DNA from 4 places in the Streptomyces sp. NPDC088746 genome. Region 4 is predicted to be linked to each of the others. Evidence: riboswitches for the same ligand, from Rfam matches in the RefSeq annotation. Region 4 holds a riboswitch; each other region holds the start of a gene.

Region 1 (7,569 bases), on a different contig from region 4:
CGTGACGTGGCGCCGGACCTCGTTGGAGTCGAAGGTGGTCTCCTGGTGCACCAGGTACGAAGCGACCGGCTCCCCGCCGACGGCGGCCTCCACCGCCTCGGCCACGAGGGCCGGGTAGTAGCCGCTGCGCTCGATCGCCGCGCGCAGCCCCTGGGTCGTCGTACCGGTCTTTGCCATGGGAACCATCCTACGGGGGGCCGGTGACTGCCGGGGACGCTGTGCGGGGGTCCGTGGGCGTTCAGTAGCTGGGGAGCCGGCGGGGGCCGAGGTCGCCGCGGGCGGGGGGCGGGGCCAGCCGGACGCTCGCTCCGAGCACCGTCAGGCCGTGCGTGGCGACGACGACGGGTTCCAGCGAGACCGAGACCACCTCGGGGTGGTCGTCGACCAGCCTGGACACCCGCAGCAGGAGCTCTTCGAGCGCCGCGGTGTCCGCCGGAGCGGCCCCGCGCCAGCCGAACAGCACCGGAGCCGCCTTGATGGAGCGGATCAGCTCGGCCGCGTCTCGGTCGGTGACGGGTACGAGACGGTGGGCCGTGTCGCCCAGGAGCTCGGAGGGCGCGCCGGCCAGGCCGAAGGAGAGGACGGCACCGGCGGCAGCGTCGATGGACGCCCTGACGACGGTGTCGACACCCCTGGGCGCCATGGCCTGGACGACGGGCCTGAGTTCGGCGGGCGTGCCCAGCAGATCGGTCAGTTCGTCGTACGCCCGGCGCAGCGCGTCCTCGCCGGCGAGATCGAGCCGGACGCCGCCGAGGTCGGCGCGGTGCCGGAGATGGGGGGCGGTGGTCTTGAGGGCCACCGGGTAGCCGATCTTCTCGGCGGCGGCGACGGCTGCCTCCCGATCGGGGGCGGGGAGCGCCGGCCGTACGGTGACGCCGTAGCGGGCGAGCAGCTCACGGGCCTCGTCATGGGTCAGCGGACGGCCGCGCGGGTCGGGGGCCGGGCCGAGCAGCGTCTCGATCAGCGCGGCGGTCCCGTGCTCGTCGATGGTGTCGTTCAGGAATTCGGGCACCCTGCCGGGGGCGGCCGCCTGGCGTCGCCACTGGGCGTACTTCACCGCCTCGGCGAGCGCGCGGACGGCTCGCTCGGCGGCGGGGTAGGCGGGAATGCGCCCGGCGGAGGAGCCGCCCGCACTCCTGTCGGGCGCGGTCGGCGCCGGGGCGCCCGCGTCGTCGGCCCGGGGGGCGGAGGCGGGCGGGGTCGGGGCTGCCGCGGGGCCGGCCGGCCGCCGGGTCTCGCGCGGGGCGGCCGTGCTCGTGGCGGCGGCGAGGGCATGCGCCAGTCCGCCCATCTCCACGTGCACCACGGCCACGGGCTTGGCGGGGCTGTCGGCCGCCGCCTCGCGCAGGGCGGCGGCCAGGACCTCGCCGTCACCGGTCTCCGCCTCGCCGTTCTCGCCCACCCAGGGGATCGCGGTCACGATCACGGCGTCGCACGTCCGGTCGGCGAGAGCCTCGGCCAGCGCGTCACGGAAGTCCTGCGGGCTCGCCACCGTGGTGAGGTCGCGGGGCGGGCGCGGGCGGAGCCCTTCCGCCATGCAGGCGTCGTAGGCGAGGAGGCCGAGCGACTCCGAGTTGCCCAGGATGGCCACGCGGGGGCCGTCCGGCAGGGGCTGGCCGGCGAGGAGGAGGCCGACGTCGACCATCTCCGTCACGGTGTCGACGCGGATCACGCCCGCCTGGCGCATCAGCGCCGAGACCGTCGCGTCGGGGATACGGCTGACGGGCACCGCGTGGCCCGGCGGATTGGATCCGCTGTGCCGGGCGCCCTTCACCACGACCACCGGCTTCACGGCGGCCGTCCGGCGGGCGAGCCGGGTGAACTTGCGCGGGTTGCCCAGTGATTCGAGGTACAGCAGGGCGACGTCGGTGTCCCGGTCCTCGTACCAGTACTGAAGGAAGTCGTTGCCGGAGACGTCGGCGCGGTTGCCCGCGGAGATGAAGGCCGACAGGCCGGCGCCCCTGCGGTAAAGACCGGACAGGACGGCGATGCCGATGGCGCCCGACTGGGTGAAGAGCCCGATGCGCCCGGCCTTGGGCGACTCGGGGGCGAGGGAGGCGTTGAGGCGGACCGTGCCGGACGTGTTGATGATGCCGAAGGCGTTCGGGCCGATGATCCGCATCCCGTAGGAGCGTGCCTGCCGGACCAGTTCGCGCTGCCGTTCCCGGCCTTCGGTGCCTCGCTCGGCGTAACCGGCGGAGAGGACCACGAGGCCCTGGACGCCGTTCTCGCCGCAGTCGGCCACGACCTCGGGCACCCGGTCGGCCGGAACGGCGACGACCGCGAGGTCGACCCGCTCGCCGATCTCGCCCACCGAGCGGTGCGCGGGCACCCCGTCGAGTGTTCCCGTACCGGCCGCGAAGGAGGTGTTCACGGCGTACGTGCGCCCGGTGAAGCCCGAGGCCAGGAGGTTGCGCAGCACGGTCCGGCCCACACCGCCGGGCTCCCGGCCGACGCCGACGACCGCGACGGAGCCGGGGGTCAGCAGGCGCTGCACGGAGCGCGCCTCGGCCCGCTGCTCACGGGCGCGCTGGACGGCGAGGGACTCGGCCGTGGGTTCCAGATCGAGGGTGAGGTGGACGGAGCCGTCCTCGAAGCTGCGCTGCTGGGTGAAGCCGGCGTCCCGGAACACCTTGATCATCTTGTTGTTGGCGGGCAGCACCTCTGCGGCGAAACGGCGGATCCCCCGCTCCCTGGCCACCGCCGCGATGTGTTCGAGGAGGGCGGACGCCACGCCGCGGCCCTGGTGGGCATCCTGCACGAGGAAGGCGACCTCCGCCTCGTCGGCGGGGGCCGAGGCGGGCCGGCCCTGCTCGTTGATCCGGTCGAAGCGGACGGTGGCGATGAACTCGCCGCCGATCGTGACGGCCAGTCCCACCCGGTCGACGTAGTCGTGATGGGTGAAGCGGTGCACGTCACGGGCGGAGAGTCGGGGATACGGGGCGAAGAAGCGGTAGTACTTCGACTCGTCGGACACCTGCTCGTAGAAGCTGACCAGCCGCTCGGCGTCGTCCGTGGTGATGGGCCTGATCCGCGCGGTGCCACCGTCGCGGAGCACCACGTCCGCCTCCCAGTGGTCGGGGTACGCGTGATGCGGACTCTGCTCCGGAGTGGGCTCCATGGGCAAAGCCTACGGCTCGTGGCACCGGTAGCGGCGGGATCCCGGCAAGGGCACGCTGGGGGTGCCGGCGGACGGCGGGCAGGCCGGTGGCGGTGCCGGGCACGGCAGCGCGCACTGCATGAGAGACTGGTCTAGACAACCCATTGTTACGTGAAGGGCAGAACCATGGCTGAGCGCCGCGTCAACGTCGGTTGGGCCGAGGGCCTGCACGCCCGCCCCGCTTCCATCTTCGTCCGTGCCGCCACGGCCTCCGGCGTCCCCGTGACGATCTCCAAGGCCGACGGCAACCCGGTGAACGCCGCCTCCATGCTCGCGGTGCTCGGCCTGGGCGCCCAGGGCGGCGAGGAGATCGTGCTCGCATCCGAGGCGGACAACGCCGAGGCCGCCCTGGACCGCCTGGCCAAGCTGGTCGCCGAAGGGCTCGAGGAGCTCCCGGAGACCGTCTGATTCCGGCCACTTCGAGCCGGAATTTTTTCGCGGAAAAGCCGCGGCACCCCCGACCGGGAGCCGCGGCTTTTCTGTTCCCCGAACCGAAGCGGGCAGAGCTCCGGAAAATGGGTCAGGGCAGCAAAAAGAAAGCCCTTCGACAATTACCCCTCTTTGTATACGGCGCAATTGTTAATGACGGACTCCCGCGATGTTTACGGGGTGTTGCGAAGTCCTCACCCGGGTCTGGCCGGGCGTGTGCCCCGGCGCGCGCCGCAGCCGGTGGGCCGCCGTGGCCCGCTCGGCGTGCTGGGTGGCGAGCGCCCGGGCCCGCTCCGCGTCGCGGCGGGCCACGGCGTCGACCAGAGCGCCGTGCTCGGCCCAGGAGTCCGCGGGGCGGGCCGGCTGCTCGACCGCGTACATCCAGGCGATCTTGTGCCGGAGCTGGGTGAGCAGAGCGATCAGCGCGGGGCTCCCCGAGGCCTGCGCCAGCGTCTCGTGGAACCAGCCCCCCAGGGAGCGCAGGTCCTCCCCCTCGCCCCGGCGCACCCGCTCCTGGCCCAGCCTGACCAGGCCGCGGAGCACTTTGAGATGCGCCTCGGTGCGGCGCTGCGCCGCACGTGCGGCCCCGAGGGGCTCCAGGAGCATGCGTATCTCAAGAAGGTCGGCCGCTTCCTGCTCGGTGGGCTCGGCGACACAGGCACCCGCGTGCCGGCGGGTCACGACGAACCCTTCGGACTCCAGGGTGCGCAGCGCCTCGCGTACGGGGACGCGGGAGACGCCGTAGCGACGCGCGAGCACCTCTTCGGTGAGGCGGCTGCCGCGTTCGAAGACACCGGAGACGATGTCGTCACGGATTGCCGTGCATACCGAATGCGCGGGAATGCGCATGTCCGAACCTCCGCCTTAATCCCCGCGAAACGCGGCCGATCGACGCCTGTTCTGTGACTCTATTGCAACCGGCCGGAATTTCCGATGGCGGGGTGGAATCCATGGATATCTTTTGGCCAGGGAGCACTTCCGCGGGGGCTTCGGCACGCGTCGGCCCCGGGGCACGGCGAAGGCCCCGGCGGATGCCGGGGCCTTCGTCAGAGATCGCGGTGGCGGCGCGGGGTCAGACCTGGACGCCGTGGGCGCGGAGGTAGGCGACGGGGTCCATGTCCGAGCCGTACTCGGGGGTGGTACGGGCCTCGAAGTGCAGGTGCGGCCCGGTGGAGTTGCCGGTCGAGCCGGAGAGGCCGATCTGCTCGCCGGAGCCGACGCTCTGGCCGACGGAGACGCCGATCGAGGAGAGGTGGCCGTACTGGGTGTACGTGCCGTCCTTCATCCTGAGCACGATGTTGTTGCCGTAGGCGCCGCCCCAGCCGGCCTCGACGACCGTACCGGCGCCGACCGCGACGACCGAGGTGCCGGACGCGGCCTGGAAGTCCACGCCGGAGTGGGAGCCGGAGGACCAGAGCGCGCCACCGGACTTGTAGCCGGTGGTGACGTGGGAACCGGCGACGGGGAGGTGGAAGGCGTTGAGCCGGGCGCGCTCGGCGGCGCGGGCGGCGCGTGCCTTCTCCTCGCGGGCCTCCTTGGCGCGGGCTTCCGCCTTGCGCTCGGCCTCGGCCTTCGCCTTCGCCTTGGCCTTCGCTTCGGCCGCGGCCTTCGCGGCGACGTCGGCCTGGTGCTTCTGGGCCTTCGCCTGAGCCTCGATCTGGGCCGCGAGAGTGGTGTCGAGGGCGACCGTCTGGGTCAGGCCGGTGCTGCCCGCGGTGACCTCGGAGTCCGCGGCGAGGGCCGGGGAGGCCGTGGCACCGAGTACGCCGGTGGTGGCCAGGGCGGCGACGCCGGCGACCTTGGCGCTCTTGCGCGTCAGGCGGCTCGGGGCACGGTGCTTCCCGGTGGCACGGATGAACGCCATGGAGGGGCTGGTCCTTTCCTTCCTTCTCGCCTACCGGGTTAGCTGACGGGTTCGGAGCAGGAAGGTCTCCTACGGGCCCCTGAGCCTCCGACGAGGTACAGGGATCCGATTCACCCCAGGGACTTCATGGGTCCCCGGCTCCCCAGGCTCGCGCCTGACGGGGACTCGGCGATGGCTGTCCGGCGCCGCGGGCGCGGCAATCGTCCGGCGGACAGCCGCGCCGACGCTAGATCGGGAGACTTTCCCCCGCCAAACGGAAAGGGCCTTTTGTCGCACATCCCACAGGACGAAATACGACTTTCCCTGCAATACGGACAAATGACAGAACCCCGGCGGGAGTACAGCCGCCGGGGCCCGTCATGTCCGGTTCCGTCAGCCGCTGACGACCGACACCTCACCGATACCGAGCGCCTCCACGGGCTCCTTGATCCGAGCGGCGTCCCCGACCAGGACGGTGACCAGCCGGTCGACCGGGAACGCGTTGACCACGGCGGCGGTCGCCTCGACCGTGCCGGTGTCGGCCAGGCGTGCGTACAGCTTCGCCTGGTAGTCGTCCGGGAGGTGCTGCTCCACCTGGTCGGCCAGGGTGCCCGCGACGGACGCCGCCGTCTCGTACTTGAGCGGGGCGACGCCCACGAGGTTCTGCACGGCGGTCTCCCGCTCGGCGTCGGTGAGTCCCTCGGCCGCGAGGGTGCGCAGGACCTTCCAGAGGTCGTCCAGCGCGGGACCGGTGGACTCGGTGTCCACCGAGCCGCTGATGGCGAGCATCGCGGCACCCGCCGCCCCGGACGAGGAGCCGGGCGCCGTCGAGCGCAGCACCTGTCCGAAGGCCCGGACGCCGTAGGTGTAGCCCTTCTCCTCACGCAGCACGCGGTCCAGGCGCGAGGTCAGAGTGCCTCCCAGGCAGTAGGTGCCGAGGACCTGGGCGGGCCACACGCTGTCGTGCCGGTCCGCGCCGATCCGGCCGATCAGCAGCTGCGTCTGCACGGCTCCCGGACGGTCCACGATGACCACACGGCCGGTGTCGTCCGCGGTGATCGGGGGCACGGGCCGGGCCTGGCCCGCATTGCCCGACCAGTCACCGACGGTGTCGGAGAGCAGCGCGTCGAGGTCCACGTCGGTGAGGTCGCCGACGACGACCGCCGTCGCCGTGGACGGGCGGACATGGGCGTCGTAGAAGGCGCGTACGGCGGCGGCGTCGATCCGCCGGACCGTCTCCTCGGTGCCCTGGCGCGGGCGCGACATCCGTGCGGTGGCGGGGAAGAGCTCCTTGGAGAGCTGCTTGGCCGCGCGCCGGGCCGGGTTGGCCTGCTCGTGCGGGATCTCGTCGAGGCGGTTGCCCACCAGGCGCTCGATCTCGCTCTCCGCGAAGGCCGGGGCCCGCAGGGCCTCCGCGACCAGGCCGAGGGCCTTGGTCAGCCGGGAGACCGGCACCTCCAGGGAGACGCGGACACCCGGGTGGTCCGCGTGGGCGTCCAGCGTGGCGCCGCACCGCTCCAGCTCGGCGGCGAACTCCTCCGCGGAGTGCTTGTCCGTGCCCTCGGACAGCGCGCGCGCCATGATCGTGGCCACACCGTCCAGGCCCTCGGGCTCCGCGTCCAGCGGGGCGTCGAGGAAGATCTCCACGGCGACGACCTGCTGGCCGGGCCGGTGGCAGCGCAGCACGGTCAGCCCGTTGGGCAGGGCGCCGCGCTCGGGCGCGGGGAAGGCCCAGGGCCTGGCCTCGCCGGCGGTCGGCTGCGGGTGGTACTCCATCGCTACTCCAGTCACGGCGGCGTCGGTCACTTGTCGGCCCCCTCGGGCGCGTCGGTGCCCTCGGTCTCGTCGGCCGGTTCGACCGGCTCGTAGACCAGGACCGCACGGTTGTCGGGGCGCAGGTGCGCCCGGGCGGCTGCCTTGACCTCGTCGGCCGTCACGTCGAGCACACGGCCCACCGCGGTCAGGGCGAGCTGCGGGTCGCCGAACAGGACGGCGTACCGGCACAGTTCGTCCGCGCGGCCGGCGACCGTGCCGAGGCGGTCGAGCCACTCGCGCTCCAACTGCGCCTGGGCGCGCTCCATCTCCTCCGGCGTGGGGCCCTCCTCGGCGAAGCGTGCCAGCTCCTCGTCGACGGCCG
Region 2 (7,569 bases), on a different contig from region 4:
CCGGGCCAGCTGGCGGATCTCCTCGGTGAGGGCAAGGGTCCGGGCGTCGGCCGCCTTGGCCTGCCGTTCGGTGAGCTCCGCGCGGGCCGAGGCGCCGTACGCGTCCAGCCTGGCGTGGTGCATGCGTACGGCCGACCAGACCGCCACCACGACGGCGATGAGGGCCACGATCCATGCCGGCACGGCGTCACCACGTCTCTGTTGTCGGGGACGGTCGACAGCCCGCGCCGGCGCGGAACGCCCGGCTGCCGTGTCGGCGGGCCGTCACGCCGACCCTCCGGTGCCCGCCGCGTCCGTCTCCCGGGCGACGGCTGCCACGTCGGCCATCACCTGGAGGACGCCGGGGAGTTCGGAACCGTCCAGGTGGCGGTACTCGCTCCCGATGGTCACCACGAGCCGCTCGGGCAGACCGAGCTCCGGGTACCGGCCCTCGGCGATCACCCGGCGGGCCGCCTCGACCGCGGGCACTCCCGCCGCGTGGAGGGCGTGGGCGCGGTCGCGTACGTATGCGAGGTAGTCCATGTGCCCGCGCACTCCGGCAGGGTCGAGCACCGGCCCGTGCCCCGGCACGATCACCTCGGCGCCGGTGGCCAGGACGCGTTCGCAGGCGTCGATCACGTTGTCCAGGGGCCCCGCCCAGTGCACCGGGTGGTCCCCGGGCTGCCGGGGGGTGGAGGAGAAGATGACGTCCCCGCTGAACACCGCGCGCTGCGCGGGCAGGTACACGATCAGGTCGCCCTCCGTGTGCGCGGGCGGCAGGGACGACACCTGGACCGTGTGCTCCCCCAGGGTCAGTTCGAGCTCACCGGTGAAGTAGGTCGTCGGAGACACCACGTCGGTGGCGGACCAGTCGAAGACGCCGAAGTGACGGCTGAAGTACGCACCGAGGGGAGTGGAGGGATCACTTCCGGCCACCAGGGCGTGCTGCTGCTGCGGGGTGGGATCGTAATGGATGTGCTCGCGGGCCTCGCGCGTCGCGATGATCTCCGCGTCCGGAAGCACCCCGGCGCCCCAGAAGTGGTCGCCGTTGGCGTGGGTGACGATCACACGGTCGACGCCCACCCCGTCGGGCAGCCGCTTCTGGCTCTCCACCAGGAACTGACCGGCCATCATCGTGTCGTACGGGGTGTCGATCCACAGTCCCCCGCGCGGCGACACGAGCAGACCGCAGTTGGCCAGGCCCCAGCCACGCTCCGGCGGCAGCCAGGCGTACAGACCCCTGCCGAGGTCCACGACTTCCCCGCCCGTGATCGACATGGGCTGATTATGCCGACCGCATTCCGGCCGCGCGTTCGAACTCGGCCGACGCACGTGTCCGATGACGTGAAATCGCCCCTCACCGGGGCCACCCACCGCCGTCCGGTGACCGTCCGGGGTTGCCGAGAAGCGGTCCGACAGGTGATTTTCCGCCCGATGTACGGGATGTCGGCAGCGGAGGTCGCGCCATGCGACCGATACCCGCACAGCCTCGACGGAACCGGATCGGGTCGGCTACCCACCGAGCATGGCCAAAAACCGCCCCATCTTCGGTTACGGAGGCGTGAACACTTTGCTTGTTCTTGCTCGATTGACCCATGTAATATGCAGAATCGAACAAGCGGGCGTCGATTTCACACAGCCCCGTCCCACCAGGTGCGAGCAGCAGCGGAAGCGGAGTGCGGACATGTCGCATGTCGAGACCGAGACAGCCGGCCAGCCCGAGTGCTGGCGCCGTGCCGCGGAGGTCGCTGCCGACCGGAAGGCGGCCCTGCCCGCCACCGGTGAGCGCATCGCCGTCGTCGGCTGCGGAACGTCGTATTACATGGCACAGGCGTACGCCTCGCTCCGCGAGGATTCCGGGCAGGGCGAGTCGGACGCCTACGCCGCCTCCGAGTTCCCCTTCGGGCGCACGTACGACCGGGTCGTCGCGTTGACGCGGTCGGGGACGACCACGGAGATCCTCGGCCTGCTGACGCGCCTGCGGGGCGCCACCCGGACCGTCGCCGTCACCGCGGACCCGCGGACCCCGGTGATGGCCGCGGCCGACGATGTGGTGGTCCTCGACTTCGCCGACGAACGGTCCGTGGTCCAGACGAGGTTCGCGACGACCGCGCTGACGCTGTTCCGCGCCCATCTCGGGCTGCACACCGAGGACGTCGTACGGGACGCGGAGACCGCGCTGGCGGAGCCGCTGCCCGAAGGGCTCCTGGAATGCTCCCAGTTCAGCTTCCTGGGGCAGGGGTGGACGGTGGGGATCGCCAACGAGGCGGCGCTCAAGATGAAGGAGGCGTCCCTGTCCTGGACGGAGTCGTATCCGGCGATGGAGTACCGCCACGGCCCCATCAGCATCGCCACGGCCGGGACGGCGACCTGGATGTTCGGCGCCGCTCCGGAGGGGCTGCGGGAGCAGGTGCAGGCGACCGGGGCCCGCTGGGTGGAGAGCGGACTGGACCCGCTGGCCGACCTGGTCCGGGTCCAGCGGCTGGCGATCGCCCGCGCGGCGGCCCGCGGCCTCGACCCCGACCTTCCGCGCCACCTGACCCGGTCGGTGGTGCTCGGCACGGCTCCGGGAGCCTGACGGTTCCACGGCATGGCTGAGCACCGGGCCGGACGACCGGCCCGGTGCTCAGCCATGCCCCGAAGAGGTCAGGCCTCTTCGAAGTAGGCGTCCAGCGCCTCGTCGAGCTCCGCCGTCCACCCCTTGAGGTCGCCCCGCGATCCGGCCTCGACCTCGGCGTTGAACCACCGGCGGCTCGACAGGTGGACCGTCACGGTGAACCGGCGCCCGAAGCGGCCGGTCCTGACCTCCACCGCGCCGATCTCGGCCCAGTCGAACTCCGCCTCCTGGTCGTCGAGGCGGAAGCGGACGCCGTCCGCGTCCACCCTGATGGATCCGCGCCGGTCGCTGACCTCGAAGACGGGGCCGTCCTCGTCGGCGCCACTCCCGCCGGCGGGCACGGCCTCGGCCTCCGGGTCCGTCCCGTCGGCCGGAGCCTCGTCGTCGCCCCCGGCCGTGCCGTCCACGGCGGAGTCCTCGGGGGCGGCCGCGGATCCGTCCACGGCCCCCTCGGGGAGCGCGTCCGCGGTCCCGGTCTCCCGGGTCTCCTCGGCCTCCTCGGGCTTCTGGGGCGCCGCCTTCTCCGCCTCCGCCTCCGCCTCCGTCCGCGCGGGGGCAGGGGCCGTCAGGCCGGGGATGTACGCCGGGTCTGTCCCCGCGGCGAACTCGGGCTTCGTGTTCGAATCTATGCGCTGCTCCACGGCGGGCAGTATGGACGACGAACCTGTACGAGACCAGTCACCCGTGCCCCGCCCGGCCTGTCGGCCACGCCTCGACGGCCGTGACGCCGACGACGCGGGGCCTCCGGACCCGATCGGGCGCCGGAAAACGGACGACGGGTGGTGCGGGTTCCGCCGAACCCGCACCACCCGTCACTTCCGTCCCTCTGTCACACGCCCGTGCGTCAGTGGTCCCGCCTCGGCGAGGCTCAGTAGGCCCCGAAGACGTTGTCGATGGAGCCGTACCTGTCCGCGGCGTAGTTGCACGCGGCCGTGATGTTGGCGACCGGGTCGTAGCTGTCCATCGACGTACCGGGCACGTGGTAGGCCTGGAAGGTCGGGTCGATGACCTGCAGCAGGCCCTTGGACGGGACGCCGTTGATCGCGTTGATGTCCCAGTTGTTGATGGCCTGGGGGTCGCCCGCGGACTCACGGATGATGTTCCGGTGGATGCCCTCGTAGCTGCCGGGGATGCCGTGCTCGGCCATGACGGCGAGCGACTCCTTGATCCAGCCGTCGAGGTCGTTCGTGTACGACACCGGCTCGGCCGCCGGAGCGGCCTCGGCGGCGGCGGGTGCGCCTTCCGCGGCGGTGGGGGTGCTCGTGCGCTCGGAGCGGTCGGCGCGGTCGGCGCTCTCCGCGGCACGGTCGGACGAGGCGGAGGCCTTGGATTCGGCCTTGTCACCCTTGTCGGCCGACTTGTTCTCGACCTTGCCGCCGATGGTCAGCTTCAGACCGGGGTGAATCAGGTCGGGGTTTCCGCCGACAACCTTCTCGTTGTCCTCGTACAGGGCCTTCCAGCCACCGTTCACGGAATGCTCGCGTGCGATCTTTGCAAGGGTGTCACCCAAGATCACGGAATAGGTGGTGGACTTGGACTGCTGCGCGGCAATTCCCTTGCCGGACGCGGCAGTCGAGGTCGCAGCCTTTTCCACGGCGGCCGGCTGGGCCGGGGCCGCGAAGGCGCCGGTCGCACCGATCACAGGGAGGGCCAGGGCGGCTCCGCCCGTGCTCACGGCGATGATGCCGCGGGTGAGCGAACTGGTCCTGAAACGACGGTGCTTACCGTTTTCGGGCATGCTGAATTCCTCTCCGTCGCCTGCGAAGTGAGCTGTCGGGTTCGGGCTGGAGATGCCCGGCCGCATGTGAATGCGACTTCACCCCGAGCCGCTCCGGAAACCGGATCGGCGCTTACTTGGGTCCCCCGCTCCTGCCGTACGAGAAGTGGTCGGGTAACCGGACGGCGGCAGGATTCGGCGTTCCGCCCGGAGTGATGGTGACCGTAGGCGAGAAATAGGGAAAGGAACAAGCCTGGCGCGATGATCACAATTCATTCGCAAGATCAATTCTCGGGAATTCATGTAATCCACCCCACATCGCGTCTCCCATTTCTCTTGGCGCAGAAGGGAACCGACTGCCGTACCCCCGCGTCCGGGATCCATGAAGTGACCCTGGTCACGGAGTCCGATTCGGGTGTTTTGCGCCCGCGCGAAGGCCTCAGGTCACACGAAATGGCCTTTTATGGATTACAGGATTAATTCCAAAAAACCACCTCAAACCGGGCATACGACTCACAGCTGAGGCCCAGGCGCATACCGAGGGCGCCCGCGTGGAACCGATCCGCCTATGACTGAAAGCCCTCTCGCCTCGGCGCCCCGGATCACCGTCCTGCCCGTCCAGCCCGGGGATCCCCCCTTCCGGATCGTGGAGATCGACGGAGAGGTGATCGGGAGCGCGACGGCGATGACCGATGTGCTGATCGCCGCCGCGGCAGCCGGCATTCCGGTCCACGACCTCGACGACCCGGCCGTCATCCGCTGGGTGGGCGGCGGCAAGCTCACGTGGAGACCGCGCTGAGCGGGGCGGGTGAAGGGCGCTTTCGGCGGATCAGGCGCCCGGCGAAGGCTCACCGGTTCCCCACGAACCCGCGGGGCATTGCGCATATGCAAGATGCTTCATATTAAAACCTTGCATATGCTAGCTAGTGAGCAATATCGTGCAGCACATGCAGACCTACACCATCGGGCAGGCGGCACGTCTTCTCGGCGTGAGCCCGGACACCGCCCGCCGCTGGGCGGACGCCGGCCGGGTAGCGACCCATCGCGACGAGGGCGGGCGCCGCCTCATCGACGGCCGTGATCTGGCCGCGTTCTCGATCGAGGTCGGCCAGGCCTCCCCCGGCGAGGAGGAGGTCCCCTACACCTCGGCGCGCAACGCCTTCCCCGGCATCGTCACCGCGGTGAAGCTGGGCGACGTAGCGGCACAGGTCGAGATCCAGGCCGGCCCGCACCGCCTCGTCTCGCTGCTGACCCGGGAAGCCGTGGAGGAACTGGGACTCGAGGTCGGCATGCAGGCCACGGCCCGTGTGAAGTCGACCAGCGTGCACATCGACCGCACCTGACGCGGCATCTGCCGTCCGGGAGCTGCCGCCCGGGAGTGACGCCATGCCCCGTAGGTGTCGGTCCGGGCGGTGTGAGGGCGACCGTAGCCGGGAGTCCGTCAGTCCATCAGTCCGGCGGCGAGGGTCGCCCCCAGTTCCCAGCACGCTTCCGTGTCGGCCTTGCCCGGCTCACCGGTGACGGTCACGGCGTCGGCCGCACGCCGCCATCCGAGGCCCGTGGTGATCGTCTCGATGCCCCGTACGGCGCCGGTGACGTCGTTGCCGCCGTGCACGTAGTAGCCGAAGGGCCGGCCCTTCGTCCCGTCCAGGCACGGGTAATAGACCTGGTCGAAGAAGTGTTTCAGGGCGCCGGACATGTACCCGAGGTTCGCCGGGGTGCCGAGGAGGTAGCCGTCGGCCGCGAGCACATCGGAGGCCGTGGCGGAGAGGGCCGCCCGTCGCACGACCCGAACGCCTTCGATGTCCTCCGTCGTCGCGCCGGAGAGCACTGCCTCGAAAAGCGCCTGGCAGTTGGGCGACGGAGTGTGATGCACGATCAGCAGAGTGGCCACGCCCCGAACCTACCCGCTCACCGATTCCCGCGCCCCTGTCGAGGGACGCGGGTCCGCGGGGCGCGGACGCCCTTTCAGCCTGCGGCGCGGAAGCCGCGCAGCCGGAGGCTGTTGCCGACGACGAAGACCGACGAGAACGCCATGGCCGCACCCGCGATCATGGGGTTGAGCAGGCCGGCGGCCGCGAGCGGGAGGGCCGCCACGTTGTAGGCGAAGGCCCAGAACAGGTTCGAGCGGATCGTGCCCAGCGTCCTGCGGGAGAGCCGGATCGCGTCGGCGGCCACCCGCAGGTCCCCGCGTACGAGAGTCAGGTCGCCGGCCTCGATGGCGGCGTCCGTGCCCGTCCCCATGGACAGGCCCAGGTCCGCCTGGGCGAGCGCGGCCGCGTCGTTGACCCCGTCGCCGACCATGGCGACGCTGCGTCCTTCCGCCTGGAGCCTCTTGACGACCTCGACCTTGTCCTGCGGCATCACCTCGGCGATGACCTCGTCGATGCCGACCTCGGCCGCGACGGCTGCGGCGACCGCCTTGTTGTCACCGGTCAGCAGGACGGGGGTGAGCCCGAGGCCGCGCAGCCGCCGGACCGCTTCGGCGCTGGTCTCCTTGACGGCGTCGGCGACCTCCAGGACCGCACGCGCCTCGCCGTCCCAGGCCACCGCGATCACGGTCCGCCCGTCCTGCTCGGCCAGGTCCTTGGCCTTCCTGAGCTCTTCGGGGAGCTCGATCGACCAGTCGGCCAGCAGCTTCTCCCGGCCGACGAGGACCGCGTGACCCTCGACGACGCCCTGCACGCCGAGGCCGGGGACGTTGGTGAAGCCCTCGGGTGTGGGCAGCGTGCCCACGGTCCCGGCGGCGCCCTCGGCGACGGCCCGGGCGATCGGGTGTTCGGAGGAGTGCTCCAGTGCGCCCCCGAGGCGCAGCACTTCGGCCTCGTCCGTGGAGGCGGCCGCGTGGACCTTCAGCAGCGTCATGCGGCCCGTGGTGACGGTGCCCGTCTTGTCGAGCAGGATCGTGTCGGCCCTGCGGGTGTTCTCCAGGACCTCCGGTCCCTTGATCAGGATGCCGAGCTGCGCCCCGCGGCCGGTGCCGACGAGCAGGGCGGTGGGCGTGGCCAGGCCCAGTGCGCAGGGGCAGGCGATGATCAGTACGGAGACGGCGGCCGTGAAGGCCGCGGTGAGTCCGGCGCCCGAGCCCAGCCAGAAGCCGAGCGTGGCGAGCGCCAGCCCGATGACGACCGGCACGAAGACCGCGGAGATCCTGTCGGCGAGGCGCTGCGCGGAGGCCTTGCCGCTCTGGGCCTCTTCCACGAGCGTGGCCATCCGGGCCAGCTGGGTGTCGGCGCCGACCCTGGTGGCCTCGACG
Region 3 (7,569 bases), on a different contig from region 4:
TTTTTTTTCCCCCCCCCATTTTTATTTTGGGGTGGGGTGTTTTTAAAACCCCCCCCTTTTTTTTTTTTTTAACCCCCTTATTCGGGGGGGGGGGGGGCCCCCGGGCCCCCCCGCCCCTCTCCTTCAGCCCGGGATGACACCCTCAGGCGGCGTGTCTCAGATGGAGACGCCGTGCGAGCGCAGGTAGGCGATCGGGTCGACGTCGGAGCCGTAGCTCGGGCCGGTCCGGACCTCGAAGTGGAGGTGCGGGCCGGTGGAGTTGCCGGTGGTCCCGGAGAGGCCGATCTGCTGTCCGCCGGTGACGGTCTGGCCGGCCGAGACCTCGAGCGAGGACAGGTGGGCGTACTGGGAGTACATGCCGTCGCTGTGCTGGATGACGACCTCGTTGCCGTACGAGCCGCTCCAGCCGGCGGAGACCACGGTGCCCGGACCGATGGACCGGACGCTGGTGCCGGAGGCCGCCTGGAAGTCGGAGCCGGTGTGGTAGCCGCTGGACCAGCTGGCGCCCGAGGCGCGGTACTGGGTGGTGACGTTGGCGTTCTCGACGGGGGTGACCCAGCCGGAGCCGGTGCTCTCCTGCGACGCGCCGGAGTCGGCGGTCTCGGCCGCCGGAGCGGAAGCCGCCTCGGCCGGCGCGGCCTTCTTCTCGGCCGGGGCGGCCTTCTTCGCCGCCGACGGGGCGGACTTGGAGGGCGCGGCCTCGGCGGAGCCGGAAGCCTTGGCGCCGAGGGTCAGCTTCATACCCGGGAGGATCAGGCTGGGGTTCTCGCCGACGACTTCGCGGTTGTCCTGGTACAGCTTCTGCCAGCCGCCCTTGATCTTCTGGTCGCCCGCGATCTTCGCCAGGTAGTCGCCGGAGACCACGGAGTAGGTCTTCGGGGCGCTCTTCGCCGACGCCGGGGCGCTGTGCGCGGCTGCGGACTTGGCGGCCGGCGCGGCCTGCTCGGCGGCGTGCGCGCCGGTGGCGCCGATCAGCGGGAGGGCGAGTACGGCGCCGCCGGTCCCTGCGGCAAGGACGCCTCGGGAGATCGGGCCGGTCCTCGTACGACGGTGCTTGCCTTTTGCGGGCATGGGGATGTCCTCTCCGGCGCCTGCGAGGTGAGCTGTCGGGTTCGGACTGGAGATGCCCGGCCGCGCGGTGCGCGTCTTGACCCCGAGCCGTACCGGATCCCTCCGGCCGGCGGCTTACCTGGTTCCCCCGCTCCTGCCACACGTGAGTCGGTGCGGATTCCGGGCGGCGGCAGGATTAGGCGTTCCGTCCGGATGGACCGTGACCGTAAGCGAGCCGGGACGTCGCGAACAAGCCGTGGATTCCGAACCGGAATCCACGCTTCAATTCCGGCGCGGAATTACCGTCACACTCCGTGGATTACGGATCTTGGCTTTCCGCACGGCGTCCGGAATACCCCCCGGCACCTTCGCCACACACCGTCACGGATATGATCCCGCTCACCTGCCTCACCCCATCTCCCGCACAAGCAGGGCATGTTCCGCTAAATACACCAATACGGACATGACGTGATCTCGTCCGCCCGGGGAGACCAGGACCACGGCCGCCGAGACGGTTGCCCGATGCAGCCATGTCGTATCGTCGCGGGCGTGCCCCCGTCGGCGAGCGGCGCCGACGCCCGACACCCCAGGAGCCCTTGTGACGCAGCTGCCAGAGGTCCCGCCGGTCGGCCCCGAGCCGACGGACGTCGACCTGACCGGTGTCCGCAACTTCCGCGACGTCGGCGGGCTTCCGACCGTCGACGGCGGCACCGTGCGGTACGGGCGCCTCTACCGCAGCGGCCATCTCGCCCACGCCACGAAGGCCGACGCCGCCTTCCTCGCCGGGCTCGGCCTGCACACGATCTTCGACTTCCGCAACGCGGCGGACCACAAGCTCGACGGTCTCGACGTGGAGCTGCCCGGCGTCCGGAATGTCAGCATTCCTCTCTCCGACCCGGCGGACGGCGCGGAGTTCTGGCGGCTGGTGCGCGACGGGAACATCCAGCAGCTGCGCTCGATCCTGGCCGACGGCAAGGGGACGGGGCGGATGATCGCCTCGTACCGCTCGATCATCAAGGACCGCACCGCCGAACACAGCCGTGTGCTGCACGCGCTGGCCGAGGACAGCGTGCCGGCCCTGATGCACTGCGCGGCGGGCAAGGACCGGGCCGGGCTGTCGATCGCGGTCTCCCTGCTCGCGGTCGGCGTCGAGAAGGAGGCCATCGAGGCCGACTACCTCAAGTCGAACGACGCGCACCGCCGCTACAAGGTGCGCCGCAGCGACACCTCGCCGGTGGGGATGTCCGACGAGGTGATGGAACTGCTCAATCCGCTCTTCGGCGCCCGCGCCGAATACCTCGCCGCGGCGTTCGACACCATCGACGAGGTCTGGGGCGGCACCGACCGGTATCTCCTGGAAGGGCTGAAGATCAGCGACGGGACCCGCGCGAAGCTGCGTGCGCGACTCGTCGAGGGCGCGTGACGCCTGGGCGTCAGCCCTTGCCGGCCACGGTGAAGAGAAGGAAGAGGAAGCCCGCGATGACGTGTCCGGCCACGAGGTAGGCGAAGAGCCGGATCACGACGCCGCGGGGCATCCGCCTCTCCTGCGTGTCCTTGCTCTTCGGCCTGCGCGGGGTGAGCGGGTCGTAGTACTCCGAATCGGACATGACAGTCCTCTCTTCCGGCCGCTCGGGCCGGGGTGGCGAAGGGGGCGCGCGGTGCGGGTGCGCGGGATCAGAGCCGGTGGATCCCGCTGCCCAGGCACAACTCGGCGGCCGGGCTCTGCAGCAGCGTGTGGACGAAGAGCAGTCGCGCCCCACCGGGGTCGAGAGCCGCGATCCGGTGCGGGGTGAGCGAGTCGAAGTGCGCGCTGTCACCCGGATCGAGGTCGTGCACGGTCTCGCCGAGCACGACCCGCAGCCTGCCGTCGAGGACGTAGAGCCACTCCTCTCCGGGGTGGACGCGCACGAGGTCGTCCTCCACGCCGTACGGGACGCGGACGTGCAGCGCCTGCATGGCGCGGCCCGGCCCGCCCGCCTGCCGGTAGAGCCAGCCGCCCTGCTCGGTGGAGCGGGGCGTGCCGGCGGGCGGGCCGCCGCGGACGATCGCGTCACGTTCGGGCGGCATCTCGCCCAGGAGTTCGGAGACGGTCGTACCGTAGACCCGGGCGAGGCCGAGCAGCATCGGCAGCGAAGGCTGCCTCCGGCCCGTTTCGAGCCGGGAGAGGTGGGCCGGGGAGAGCCCCGCCCGTCCCGCCGCGCTCTCCAGGGTGAGGCCGCGGTTGCGGCGCAGGTCGCGTAGGCGCGGCGCGACCCCCGGGAGTTCGTCGGCCACCCCTCCGTCAGGAGGTTTCATGCCTCCATTGGGCCAGGATTTTTCCTCTGAGGCAAATAATTTGCCTCAGAGGCAACATCAACGGTTGACCACGGCCTGTTTCACCAGCGTCCTGCCGAAGTCCCACATCAGCCCGCCCCCGCTGTGTGCGTCGTCCATGACGGCGGTGAAGGCGGTGACGAAGCGGTCGACCTCCGGCTCCCCGATGACCAGGGGCGGAATCAGCTTGATCACCTCCAGGTGATCACCGGATACCTGGGTGAGGATCCGGTGCTTCTGGAGCAGCGGCACGACCACCATCTGGGCGAAGAGCCCCTTGCGGGCGGCCTGCAACATCGTCCATCGGCTGCGGAGCTTGAGGGAGGACGGCCGGCCGAACTCGATGCCGATCATCAGGCCCCGGCCGCGCACCTCGTGCAGCAGCTCGTAACGGCCGACCAGCGCGGCGAGCCGCTCGCGCAGGAGATCACCGGTGCGGCGGGCGTTCGCGACGGTCTCCTCCTGCTCCATCACCGCGAGGACGGCGAGCCCGGCCGCCATGGCCTGGGCGTTGGACCCGAAGCTGGCGGAGTGGACGAGGACCCGGTCCATCGAGGAGTAGACACGCTTGAAGATCCAGTCCTTGCCGAGTGTCGCCCCGACCGGGACATAGCCGCCGGAGAGCGCCTTGGCGACACAGAGCAGGTCGGGTTCGACGCCCCCCTCGTGCTGGTACGCGTAGAAGTCACCGGTCCTGCCCAGTCCGGTCTGCACCTCGTCGGCGATGAGCACGGCCTTGTGCCGGTGCAGCAGCTCCTGCGCCTCGCGCAGGAAGCCGGGCGGTGAGGCGTGGACGCCCTTGCCCTGGATCGGCTCCACGACCAGCCCGGCCACGTCGCCGCGCTTCAGCTCGCGCCGCAGCGCGTCGAGGTCGCCGAGCGCGATGGCCGTGTCGGGCAGCAGGGGTGCGAATCCGTCGCGGAAGCCCTTCTCACCGTTGACGGAGAGCGAGCCGGTGGTCAGTCCGTGGAACGCGTGGTCGCAGTAGAGGATCCGCGGCTTCCCGGTGGCGTAGCGGGCGAACTTCAGCGCGGTCTCGACCGCCTCCGTACCGCTGTTGCCGAAGAACACCCGGTCGAGGTGCGGGCTGTGCGCCAGCAGCTTCTCGGCCAGCAGTCCGGGCAGCGGCTGGCAGTCGAAGCGGGTGAGGTCGGCCGTCGAGGCGTCCAGGACGTCGTGGAGCGCCTTGCGTACGACGGGGTGGTGCCTGCCCAGCCCCATCACACCGAAGCCGGCGAGCATGTCGAGGTAGTCGTTGCCCTCCGCGTCCCAGAAGTACGCGCCCTCGGCCCGCTCGTAGACCTTGTCGAAACCGAGGGTGTGCAGCATTCGCGGCAGCTGGTGGTTGAGGTGCCGGGTGTGGAGCTCGTAGCGTTCGGCCCCCCGTTCCGCGAGGAGCCGCGTCAGGTCGAAGCCCGGCTGTTCGTCCTTCATGCCCCGTTCTCCTTCGGCGTGTTCCGCTCTCGCACCGCCGTGCGGCGCTCCAGCGCCGCGCTGATGCGTCCGGCGATCTCCACCGGGGTGAGCCCGATCTCGGCGAGTACCTCACCGCGCCCGGCGTGCGCGAGGAACTGCTCGGGGATGCCGAACGTCCGCAGCGGTACGTCGACTCCGGCGTCCCGCAGGGCCTGGCCGACGGCCCAGCCGACCCCGCCCGACCGGCTGTTGTCCTCGACGACCGCCACCAGCCGGTGCTGCGCGGCGAGTGCGGGCAGCTGCTCGTCGACCGGTTTGACCCAGCGCGGGTCGACGACCGTGCAGCGGATCCCGGATCCGGCGAGCAGGTCGGCGGCCTGCAGACAGACCGGCGCGAGCACGCCGACGGCCACCAGCAGGACGTCCGGGTCGGGAGCCCGGTGCAGGACGTCCATCCCGCCGATCCTCCCGACGGCCGCGACCGGCTCCCCCACCGACTCCTTGGGGAACCGGACCACCGTGGGGGCGTCGTCGACGTCGACGGCCTCGCGCAGCTCCTCACGGAGCCGGTCGGCGTCGCGCGGGGCCGCGATCCGCAGACCCGGGACGACCTGGAGCACGGACATGTCCCACATGCCGTTGTGCGAGGGGCCGTCGACCCCGGTGACACCGGCCCGGTCCAGCACGAAGGTCACCCCGCAGCGGTGGAGGGCGACGTCCATCAGCAGCTGGTCGAAGGCCCGGTTGAGGAAGGTCGCGTAGACGGCGACGACCGGGTGCAGGCCTCCGGTGGCCAGCCCGGCGGCGGAGACCGCCGCATGCTGCTCGGCGATCCCGACGTCCCAGACCCGGTCGGGGAACTCCGCCGCGAAGCGGGTCAGCCCGACCGGATGCAGCATCGCCGCGGTGATCGCGACGACGTCCGGGCGCTCGGCCCCGATCTCCGCGATCTCGTCGCCGAACACCGACGTCCAGGAGGGCGCGGCGGGCACGACGAGTGGTTCGCAGGTCATCGGGTCCATCCTGCCGACGGTGTGGAACCGGTCGGCGTCGTCGGCCAGGGCGGGCGCGAAGCCACGTCCCTTCTCGGTGAGGCAGTGCACCAGCACCGGGCCGTGGAAACGCTTGGCCCGGTGCAGTGCGGACTCGACCGCCGCCGTGTCGTGCCCGTCGACCGGGCCGACGTACTTGAGGCCCAGGTCCTCGAACATCCCCTGCGGCGCGAAGGTGTCCTTGAAGCCCTTCTTCGCGCCGTGCAGCGACCCGTACAGCGGCTGTCCGATGACCGGCGTCTGCTGGAGCACCTCCTTGCCCCAGGACAGGAAGCGCTCGTAGCCGTCGGTGGTGCGGAGGGTGGCGAGGTGGTCGGCGAGCCCGCCGATGGTGGGGGCGTAGGAGCGCTCGTTGTCGTTCACGACGATGATCAGCGGGCGGTCCCTGGCCGCGGCGATGTTGTTGAGCGCCTCCCAGGCCATTCCGCCGGTGAGGGCCCCGTCGCCGATGACCGCCACGACATGGCGCCCGCGCTCCAGCACCTCGTCGGCCTTGGCGAGGCCGTCGGCCCAGCCGAGCACGGTGGAGGCGTGGGAGTTCTCGATGACGTCGTGCTCGGACTCCTCGCGGGAGGGGTAGCCCGAGAGGCCCCCCTTGCTGCGCAGCTTGGAGAAGTCCTGCCGCCCGGTCAGCAGCTTGTGCACGTAACTCTGGTGCCCGGTGTCCCACAGGATCCGGTCCACCGGTGAGTCGAAGACCCGGTGGAGGGCGATGGTGAGTTCGACCACGCCGAGGTTGGGGCCGAGATGACCGCCCGTCCTCGCCACCGCCCGGATGAGGAACGCCCTGATCTCCTCGGCGAGTTCACCGAGTTCCGGTCGGCTCAGTGCCTTGAGATCCTGCGGCCCCTTGATGGATTCCAGCATCGTCACGCCCGGGCCCCTCTCTCTGCTCCTGCTATCGGCTCACGGTCACGGCGGGGGCCCCGCCGGGCGCCCCCGCTTCCTCCATACCCTCCGCGATCTTCATTGCTTCCTCGATGAGGGTCTCCACGATCTTCGACTCCGGGACGGTCTTGATGACCTCGCCCTTCACGAAGATCTGGCCCTTGCCGTTGCCGGACGCCACACCCAGATCGGCCTCACGGGCCTCACCCGGACCGTTCACGACACAGCCCATCACCGCGACCCGCAGCGGGACCTCCATGCCCTCCAGACCCGCACTGACCTGGTCCGCGAGCTTGTACACGTCCACCTGCGCACGCCCGCACGACGGACACGACACGATCTCCAGCCGCCGCTGCTTCAGATTCAGCGCCTCAAGGATCTGCAGCCCGACCTTGACCTCCTCCGCCGGAGGCGCCGACAACGACACCCGGATGGTGTCCCCGATGCCCTCCGAGAGCAGCGCACCGAACGCCACCGCGGACTTGATCGTCCCCTGGAACGCCGGACCGGCCTCCGTCACACCCAGGTGCAGCGGATAGTCCGACTGCGCGGCCAACTGACGGTAGGCGTTCACCATCACGACCGGATCGTTGTGCTTCACCGAGATCTTGATGTCCCGGAAACCGTGCTCCTCGAACAGCGACGCCTCCCACAGCGCCGACTCCACCAGGGCCTCCGGCGTCGCCTTGCCGTACTTCTTCAGCAGCCGCGCGTCCAGCGAACCCGCGTTCACCCCGATACGGATCGGAGTACCCGCGTCACCGGCCGCCTTCGCGATCTCCTTGACCTTGTCGTCGAACTGCTTGATGTTGCCCGGATTCACCCGGACCGCCGCACAGCCCGCGTCGAT
Region 4 (7,569 bases):
CAGGGCGTTCCACACGGGAGATCAGCGCAGACATCGAACGGGACACCATCCTCGACGCCCCGGCCGCCCTGGCGTTCGGACTGGTGGACCACGTCGTGGAGAACCGCACACCGTCCCAGCCGCCGCATCCCGCGAGGTGAACGCCCGATGCTCTCACCCCAGTTCCCGCCGCTGCCCGCCCTGACCCGCGCCGAGGCCGAGTACATCGACTGCTACCTGGAGGTGCTCGACCAGCTCGGCCGCATCAACCCCGCCCGCGGCAGCGACACGTACGGGGCGCTCCGGGCGGCTCAGGCCCTCGCGTCCCGGGCCACCGCCCTCCGCGACGCACTCGTGTTGATGCACGAGCGGGGCGAGTCACAGATCCACGCGGACACTCTCGCCAGGGCACTGCGGCTGCTGGACGGCGAGCGTCGCGCCGGACGGGTCGCCGTGCCTCCCGCGTCGTCGAGTTGAGAGCCGCGGCGCCCGACTCGGCTGCCGCACCCGCCTTTCGGCGCCTCTTTTCGACACGCCCGGCGACCTGACGAGTTTTCCTCGCTCGATCGGCGTAGGAGGTCCCCCGCCCGAGGGACAGCCCAACTTGCGCGACAGGCGCGGACACTGAACGGAATTCGTTGTTCCGCCGCTGGTGCGCGCCTGGTCCGGCGCGGTCGCCCCGACTCCGGGCCGGCCGCGTCCACCCGATCGGATCAGTCGTGACGACTCTCACATATCGCCACTTCAGCGAGGAAATCCGGCGGCGTGTGCGTAAAGATCCCTGGGACGACAAGCCCCCGCCACCGCGGCGGGGCGGTCCGGGCGGACGCCGAGTCCTGCCGCCGTCCGGATGCCTGGTCGACAGGAGTGGATCGGCAGGAGTGGAGGACCCGAGCACAACGGGCCGACCGAAGTTCCGGACGGCCCTCGGGGTGAAGCCGCTTCGCGCGGCCGGGCAACTTCGCCAGCCCGAACCCGACAGGTCATCCTTCACAGGCGGCTGACGAAGGGTTGCGCATGACTGCGCAGGTTCATGTCCCGTCTCTGTTCGCCCGGGTCGGTACGGCCTCGGTTCTGACATTCGCCGTAGGCACCACCATGATGGCCCCTGGCCTCGTGAACGACGCCGAGGCCGCCGCCCACTCGGCGACCGCACTCAAGATCGCGGCCTCGAAGAAGGGCGCGCCCTACAGATGGGGCGCCACGGGCCCCCACAGGTTCGACTGCTCAGGGCTCACGCTCTACTCGTTCAAGAAGGCCGGCAAGAAACTGCCCCGCACGGCTCAGCAGCAGTACAACAAGACCCGCCATATCTCCAGGTCGCAGCGGAAACGCGGCGACCTGGTCTTCTTCCACGCGGGCCGCAGCGTGTACCACGTCGGCATCTACGCCGGCAGCGGGAAGATCTGGCATTCGCCGAAGACCGGTGCCGTGGTCCGGCTGGAGAAGATCTGGTCCGGCAACGTTCTGTACGGGAGGGTCCGCTGAGGTCCCTCCCTTCGCCGTTCAGTGCAGCAGGGGGCCCGTCACCAGTACGAGTCCCAACGCGGTGAGCGCCGTGCCGCTGCCCCCCTCGATCACCCGGGTGGCACGCGGCCGGCGCAGCCACCGGCCCATGCGGTCCACCAGCAGGGCGACGGCCGGGAACCAGACGAGCGCGAGCAGGACGACCACCGAGGCCAGCAGCAGTGTCCTGGGCAGCGGTGGCTGCCCCTCGGGGACGAACTGGGGCAGCAGGCTGAGGAAGAGCACGGGCGCCTTCGGATTGAGGGCGTTGGTGAGGAAGCCCTGGCGCAGTGACCTTCCGGCCCCCGACTGCGTCCTGCCCCCGCTCTCCTCCTCGGCAGCGGTGCCGGCGGTGGCCCGCCGGCGCATCGCGTACAGGCCGCTCAGCCCGAGGTAGAGCACGTACGCGCCGCCGAGCAGCTGAACGGTGCGGAACAGGGCGGGCATCGTCACGAGCACGGCGGCGAGTCCGGCCGCGGCCAGCGCGGTGTGCACCACCAGCCCTCCGGCGACCCCCATGGCGGTGGCGAGCCCGGACCGCCGGGATGTGAGCGCGTTGCGTACGACCACGGTGAAGTCGGCGCCGGGAAGGGCCACCATTCCCGCGGCCACGGCGACGAAGGCAAGCAGTTGTGCGTCCATGGGTCCACCCTGACCGATCGCAGCCCTTAGCATGTACTTGCAATCTTCTGGGTCTGCCAAAAGGAACGCTTAATGTACGACCCGACACGGCTGGCCGCGCTGGTGGCGGTTTCCGAGGCCGGATCGATCACGCGTGCAGCGGCGCGGCTGGGGTACACCGCGCCCGCCCTTTCGCAGCAGCTGGCCAAGCTGGAGAAGGAGACCGGAGCCGCACTCCTCGTCCGTCGCCACCGAGGGGCACGGCTGACGGCCGCCGGTGAGCTGCTGGCAGGACGGGCCAGACGCATCCTCGACGAGATGGACCAGGCGCGGCACGAGCTGGCCGGACTGGCAGGGCTGTCGGGCGGCCGGCTGCGGGTCGGCACGTTCGTGACGGCCGGGATCCATCTGCTGCCGCCGGTACTCACCGCGTTCCGGCGCGCCCACCCCGACGTGGAACTTGCCGTCACGGACTACGAGCCGCCCGCCGGCGTCGCCGCCGTGGCGGCCGGTGACGTGGACCTGGCGCTGACCCACGCGTACGAACCCGCCGCCGCCGAGCCGCTCCCGGCGGGGGTGTCCGCCGAGCCGCTGCTCGTCGAGGAACTGGTGCTGGTCACCGCGCTCGGGCAGATGCTGTCCGAGGGCAGCGGCCCGCTGCCCGTGGCCGGACTCGCGGGCCGCCCGCTGATCAGCAGCGCACCCGACCATCCGCCGCGTCGCGGGGTGGAGCGTGCGCTGGCGGAGGCGGGGGCCACCCCCGCCGTGGTGTGCGAGTCGCCCGGCTACGCGCTGGTGTGTGCCCTGGTCAGCGCGGGGATCGGCGTGGCGGTGGTGCCGGAGATGGTGGCCGCTATGTCCCCCGCGCCGCTCGCCGTCCGGCGCCTGGAACCCGCCGCCTTCCGGCGCACGATCTCCGTGGTGCACCGGGGGGACCGGAACACCGCGGCCGCGACGACGCTGATGGCCCTGTTGCGCAGCGGCTTCGGCCGGGCCTCCGCCGTGTGAGGACGGCCCGCCACACGGCCCGGACCGCTCGGCCCGCACCACCGGCCCGCCCGCACCACCGCTCGGCCCGCACCGCCGCCCCGCCCGCGCCGCCGGGGGGGCTGCCCGACGGCGTCAGGCCTGGGCGGGAACCGGCCAAGGTAGGGCGATCGACACGGTCTTGCCCCCGTCCGGGGTGGGACTGACGCTGAGCCGCCCGCCGTGCTCCTTCGTCAGGGCCCGGATGATCACCATGCCGCGGCCGTTGTCCTGCCTGACCGCGGCGGGCAGCCGCTGGGGCCAGCGGGGGTGACTGTCCGTCACGCCCAGATAGAACTCCACGTCCCGGTCGAGACGGAGGTCCACCGTGAAGGTGGGTGACTGCCCGAAGGTGTGCTGGACGGCGTTGGTGGCCAGTTCCGAGACGATCAGCCGAATGGCGTCAGCGGTGTCGCCGTCCTCGGACAGGCCCCATTCGGCGAGCACCCGGGCCACGTGTCTCCGGGCTGCGGAGACCGAGGCCGGATCGCTCGGCAGAGTGACGGTTGCTTCCTGATGGTCTGCCATGGCGACGCCGTCCCTTTCCCGCCCTGACCGGCCCGTGGCCGGCCTGGATTGTGCTTCGCGCCAGACTGCCACCGATGCCGGCCTCCATGACGGCGATCCACCAAGATATGCATATATCTGTCCCTCATTACGGTGAACTCCGTCTCCTGAGCCGTGTACGGGCGTAACACTGGCCCCTTTCCGAGCCGGATCCGCCCGGGACGGCTCTCCGCACAACGGGAGGAGACCGCCATGCGAAACGGCCCAGCGGTACGCCGTCGCAAGCTCGGGGAGGAGCTGCGCAGCCTGCGTCACACATCGGGACTCACGAGCCGGGACGCCGCCGGAATGCTGGGCTGGCACCAGTCGAAGGTGAGCCGGATCGAGACGGGGGCGAGCGGCGTGACGCCCGGTGACGTGACCCGCCTGCTGGACGCCTACGGCGTGGACGACCGGCAACTACGCTCCCTGCTCCAGACGCTCGCCGGCTCGGCGGGCGGAGGCGGAAGCGGGTGGTGGCACGCCTATCGCGGGCTCATCCCGCCCCAGTACCGCGACTTCATCAGCCTGGAGTCCCAGGCCGACGCCGCCCGCACGCTGGAGACCTCCGTGGTGCCGGGCCTGCTGCAGACCGCCGACTACGCGCGGGCGGTGACCCGTTCCTCGCTGGACGGACTGCCGCCCGCACAGCTCGATTCCCTGGTGGAGGTCAGACTCGCCCGGCAGAGCGTCCTCCACGCGTCCCGGCCGCTGCGGCTCAGCGCCGTACTCGACGAAGCCGTGTTACGGCGAGTGGTCGGCGGCCCCCGGGTCATGGAGGAACAGCTCCTCCATCTGTCACAGGTCGCGCAACTTCCGCACGTGACGCTCCAGTTACTGCCGTTCGAGGCCGGGAGCTACATCGGCCTCACAGGCTCGTTCGTTATTTTTTCATTTCCGACCACTTCTGATCTAGACGTGGTCGTTCTTGACCACTTGACGAGTAGTCTCTATCTGGAGCGGAAAGAAGACCTTGAGGCGTACAGCTCGGCCTTCCGCACGATGCAGGCTCACGCGCTGTCGCCCGAGCGTTCGCTGGACCTCATCGCCGCACTAGGCCGCGGTGATCAGACGGAACCTTCAGACTGCCCGAGGGGGCCACGATGTCCGACCGTCTCGCACAGCCCGCACCCAGGTGGCGGCGCAGCAGCCGCAGTACCGGAATGAACAACTGCGTGGAAACCGCGCCGGCCGGCGACGAAGAACTCGCCGTGCGGGACTCCAAGGACACGTCCCTGCCGCCGCTTCGCTTCTCCGCGACGGCATGGACGTCCTTCGTCGCCGGACTGGACTCCCGCCGGGTCAGCTGACGGGCCCCGGCGCGGTGGAGAGGACCGTGCCCACCGCTGTCGCGACCTGCTCCTGCGTCAGGTCCGCCCGGGCTGTCAGCCTCAGCCGGGAGATCCCGTCCGGCACCGACGGAGGCCGGAAGCATCCCACCGCGAGGCCGGCCGCGCGGCAGTCGGCCGCCCACCGCACCGCGGACTCCGCCGAGGGCGCGCGGACCGATACGACGGCGGCGTCGGGGCGCACGGCGGTCAGCCCCGCCGCCGTCAGCCGGCCGTACAGCTCGACGGCGACCGCGCCGGCCCTCGCCGCGCGTCCGGGTTCGCGGCGCAGCAGCCGCAGAGCGCCCAGGGCCGCGCCGACGGCGGCCGGCGCGAGACCGGTGTCGAAGATGAACGTACGGGCCGTGTTGACCAGGTGGCGGATGACCCGGGCGGGGCCGAGCACCGCTCCTCCCTGGCTGCCGAGCGACTTGGAGAGGGTGAGCGTGGCGACGACCCCCTCGCCGCCCGCCAGTCCGGCGGCCGCGAGCGCGCCGCGCCCGCCCTCGCCCAGGACACCCAGTCCGTGCGCGTCGTCCACGAGGAGGGCAGCGCCTGCTTCGCGGCAGACCCCGGCGAGTGCTGCCAGCGGAGCGGCGTCCCCGTCCACCGAGAAGACGGAGTCGGTCACGGCCAGAGCCCGTCCGGGGTGGTCGTGGAGCGCCTTTCGCACCGCCTCGGGGTCAGCGTGCGGCACGACGGCGGTGGCGGCCCGGGCGAGCCGGCAGCCGTCCACGATCGAGGCGTGGTTGCCCGCGTCGGACACGATCAGCGACTCGTGTCCGGTGAGCGCCGTGAGGGCGGCGAGGTTGGCCGCATAGCCGGACGAGAACACCAGGGCGGCTTCGAATCCGCAGAAGTCGGCGAGTTCGCGTTCGAGTTCGGCGTGCAGCGCGGTGGATCCGGTGACGAGCCGTGAGCCGGTGGCACCTCCGCCCCATGTCCGTGCCGCCTCGGCGGCTGCCGAGGTGACCTCGGGGTGCCGGCTCAGACCCAGGTAGTCGTTGCTCGCGAGGTCCATCAGTTCCGTGTCGGCGGGCCGGGGGCGCAGCGTCCGGACGAGTCCGGCGCCGGCACGGCGCCGGGCCTCGTCGTCGATCCAGTCGAACGGGGCGTAGGACATGAGCGGTCCCTTTTTGTAGGCAGCTCACAGACCCTAACCGGGTGCGCAACAGGCCAGGGTGTGGCAATACACACAGTGTCGACGGGCTCTACTGTCCGGTTCCTCCTTGGCCGATCACGGTGCCGTACGTCAGGATCAAGGCCATGGACCTGCTGAATACGCTGGTGGACAAGGGGCTGCGGCGCGAACTGCCGACCCGTGAAGAAGCGCTCGCCGTGCTGGCGACGTCCGACGACGAACTGCTCGACGTGGTGGCCGCGGCCGGAAAGGTACGCCGTCAGTGGTTCGGGCGGCGCGTGAAGCTCAACTATCTGGTGAACCTGAAGTCCGGGCTCTGCCCCGAGGACTGCTCGTACTGTTCGCAGCGGCTCGGTTCCGAGGCGGGCATCCTCAAGTACACCTGGCTGAAACCGGACGAGGCCACGAAGGCCGCCGCCGCCGGGGTGGCGGGCGGCGCGAAGCGGGTCTGCCTGGTGGCGAGCGGCCGGGGGCCGACGGACCGGGACGTCGACCGGGTGTCGCAGACCATCGAGGCGATCAAGGAGCAGCACGAGGACGTCGAGGTGTGTGCGTGCCTCGGCCTGCTCTCGCAGGGCCAGGCCGACCGGCTGAAGTCGGCGGGCGCGGACGCGTACAACCACAACCTCAACACCTCGGAGGGGACGTACGGGCAGATCACGACCACCCACACGTACGCCGACCGGGTGGACACCGTGCAGCAGGCCCAGGCCGCCGGCCTCTCGGCGTGCTCGGGGCTGATCGCCGGGATGGGTGAGAGCGACGCCGATCTGGTGGACGTCGTGTTCTCGCTGCGTGACCTGGACCCCGACTCGGTGCCGGTGAACTTCCTGATCCCCATCGAGGGCACCCCGCTCGCCAAGGAGTGGCACCTCACTCCCCAGCGGTGCCTGCGCATCCTGGCGATGGTCCGGTTCGTCTGCCCGGACGTCGAGGTGCGGCTCGCGGGCGGCCGTGAGGTCCATCTGCGGTCGATGCAGCCGCTCGCACTGAACCTGGTCAACTCGATCTTCCTGGGTGACTACCTGACCACAGAGGGCCAGTCGGGCCAGTCCGACCTCGACATGATCGCGGACGCCGGATTCGAAGTGGAGGGGGCGGACACCACGACGCTTCCCGGACACCGCGCCCCGACGGGCGGCGGCTGCGGCTCGCACGAAGGCGGCTGCGCTCCGTGCGGCGAGACTCCCCAGGCCGCTCCGGAGCCGTCCGAGGTCCTGGCGGCGCGTACGGATCTGGTGACGGTCCGCCGTCGCGGTACCGGGACGGACCTCGCGCCCAATGCCTGATCCGCTCCGCCCGGCCGAACTCCGCGCCCTGGACCGGGCCCACGTCTGGCACCCCTACGGCCCGATGCCCGGCCGGCAGGAGCCGCTCGTCGTGGAGTCCGCGTCCGGGGTCCGTCTCCGCCTCGCCGAACCC

The links. A riboswitch is a leader RNA that binds a small molecule or an ion and turns the genes downstream of it on or off. The one in region 4 is predicted to bind cyclic di-AMP.
Region 1: linked by a shared signal. The riboswitch ahead of ACIP63_RS25585 (M23 family metallopeptidase) and the one ahead of ACIP63_RS18120 (C40 family peptidase) in region 4 are both predicted to bind cyclic di-AMP.
Region 2: linked by a shared signal. The riboswitch ahead of ACIP63_RS26050 (transglycosylase SLT domain-containing protein) and the one ahead of ACIP63_RS18120 (C40 family peptidase) in region 4 are both predicted to bind cyclic di-AMP.
Region 3: linked by a shared signal. The riboswitch ahead of ACIP63_RS22440 (peptidoglycan DD-metalloendopeptidase family protein) and the one ahead of ACIP63_RS18120 (C40 family peptidase) in region 4 are both predicted to bind cyclic di-AMP.

What each region holds. Positions count from the first base shown of each region.
Region 1 is NZ_JBIVLA010000006.1:103,370-110,938, reverse strand. It holds gene ACIP63_RS25605 (DUF5998 family protein) at 1-177, opposite strand, end outside; gene ACIP63_RS25600 (GNAT family N-acetyltransferase) at 239-3,121, opposite strand; gene ACIP63_RS25595 (HPr family phosphocarrier protein) at 3,287-3,568, shown strand; gene ACIP63_RS25590 (GntR family transcriptional regulator) at 3,740-4,438, opposite strand; gene ACIP63_RS25585 (M23 family metallopeptidase) at 4,662-5,453, opposite strand; cyclic di-AMP (ydaO/yuaA leader) riboswitch at 5,466-5,634, opposite strand; gene ACIP63_RS25580 (M16 family metallopeptidase) at 5,826-7,208, opposite strand; gene ACIP63_RS25575 (pitrilysin family protein) at 7,235-7,569, opposite strand, start outside.
Region 2 is NZ_JBIVLA010000006.1:203,571-211,139, reverse strand. It holds gene ACIP63_RS26070 (ATP-binding protein) at 1-183, opposite strand, end outside; gene ACIP63_RS26065 (MBL fold metallo-hydrolase) at 265-1,257, opposite strand; gene ACIP63_RS26060 (SIS domain-containing protein) at 1,664-2,557, shown strand; gene ACIP63_RS26055 (hypothetical protein) at 2,626-3,237, opposite strand; gene ACIP63_RS26050 (transglycosylase SLT domain-containing protein) at 3,465-4,334, opposite strand; cyclic di-AMP (ydaO/yuaA leader) riboswitch at 4,339-4,524, opposite strand; gene ACIP63_RS26045 (hypothetical protein) at 4,882-5,112, shown strand; gene ACIP63_RS26040 (helix-turn-helix transcriptional regulator) at 5,261-5,656, shown strand; gene ACIP63_RS26035 (flavodoxin family protein) at 5,755-6,207, opposite strand; gene ACIP63_RS26030 (heavy metal translocating P-type ATPase) at 6,282-7,569, opposite strand, start outside.
Region 3 is NZ_JBIVLA010000005.1:12-7,580, forward strand. It holds gene ACIP63_RS22440 (peptidoglycan DD-metalloendopeptidase family protein) at 157-1,071, opposite strand; cyclic di-AMP (ydaO/yuaA leader) riboswitch at 1,076-1,234, opposite strand; gene ACIP63_RS22445 (tyrosine-protein phosphatase) at 1,649-2,473, shown strand; gene ACIP63_RS22450 (DUF6126 family protein) at 2,484-2,657, opposite strand; gene ACIP63_RS22455 (helix-turn-helix domain-containing protein) at 2,725-3,345, opposite strand; gene ACIP63_RS22460 (aspartate aminotransferase family protein) at 3,403-4,797, opposite strand; gene dxs (1-deoxy-D-xylulose-5-phosphate synthase) at 4,794-6,704, opposite strand; gene ispG (flavodoxin-dependent (E)-4-hydroxy-3-methylbut-2-enyl-diphosphate synthase) at 6,730-7,569, opposite strand, start outside.
Region 4 is NZ_JBIVLA010000003.1:829,307-836,875, forward strand. It holds gene ACIP63_RS18110 (ATP-dependent Clp protease proteolytic subunit) at 1-140, shown strand, start outside; gene ACIP63_RS18115 (hypothetical protein) at 148-456, shown strand; cyclic di-AMP (ydaO/yuaA leader) riboswitch at 797-993, shown strand; gene ACIP63_RS18120 (C40 family peptidase) at 997-1,467, shown strand; gene ACIP63_RS18125 (LysE family translocator) at 1,486-2,127, opposite strand; gene ACIP63_RS18130 (LysR family transcriptional regulator) at 2,200-3,114, shown strand; gene ACIP63_RS18135 (ATP-binding protein) at 3,229-3,660, opposite strand; gene ACIP63_RS18140 (helix-turn-helix domain-containing protein) at 3,892-4,845, shown strand; gene ACIP63_RS18145 (DUF397 domain-containing protein) at 4,782-4,988, shown strand; gene ACIP63_RS18150 (8-amino-7-oxononanoate synthase) at 4,981-6,129, opposite strand; gene bioB (biotin synthase BioB) at 6,273-7,436, shown strand; gene ACIP63_RS18160 (adenosylmethionine--8-amino-7-oxononanoate transaminase) at 7,429-7,569, shown strand, end outside.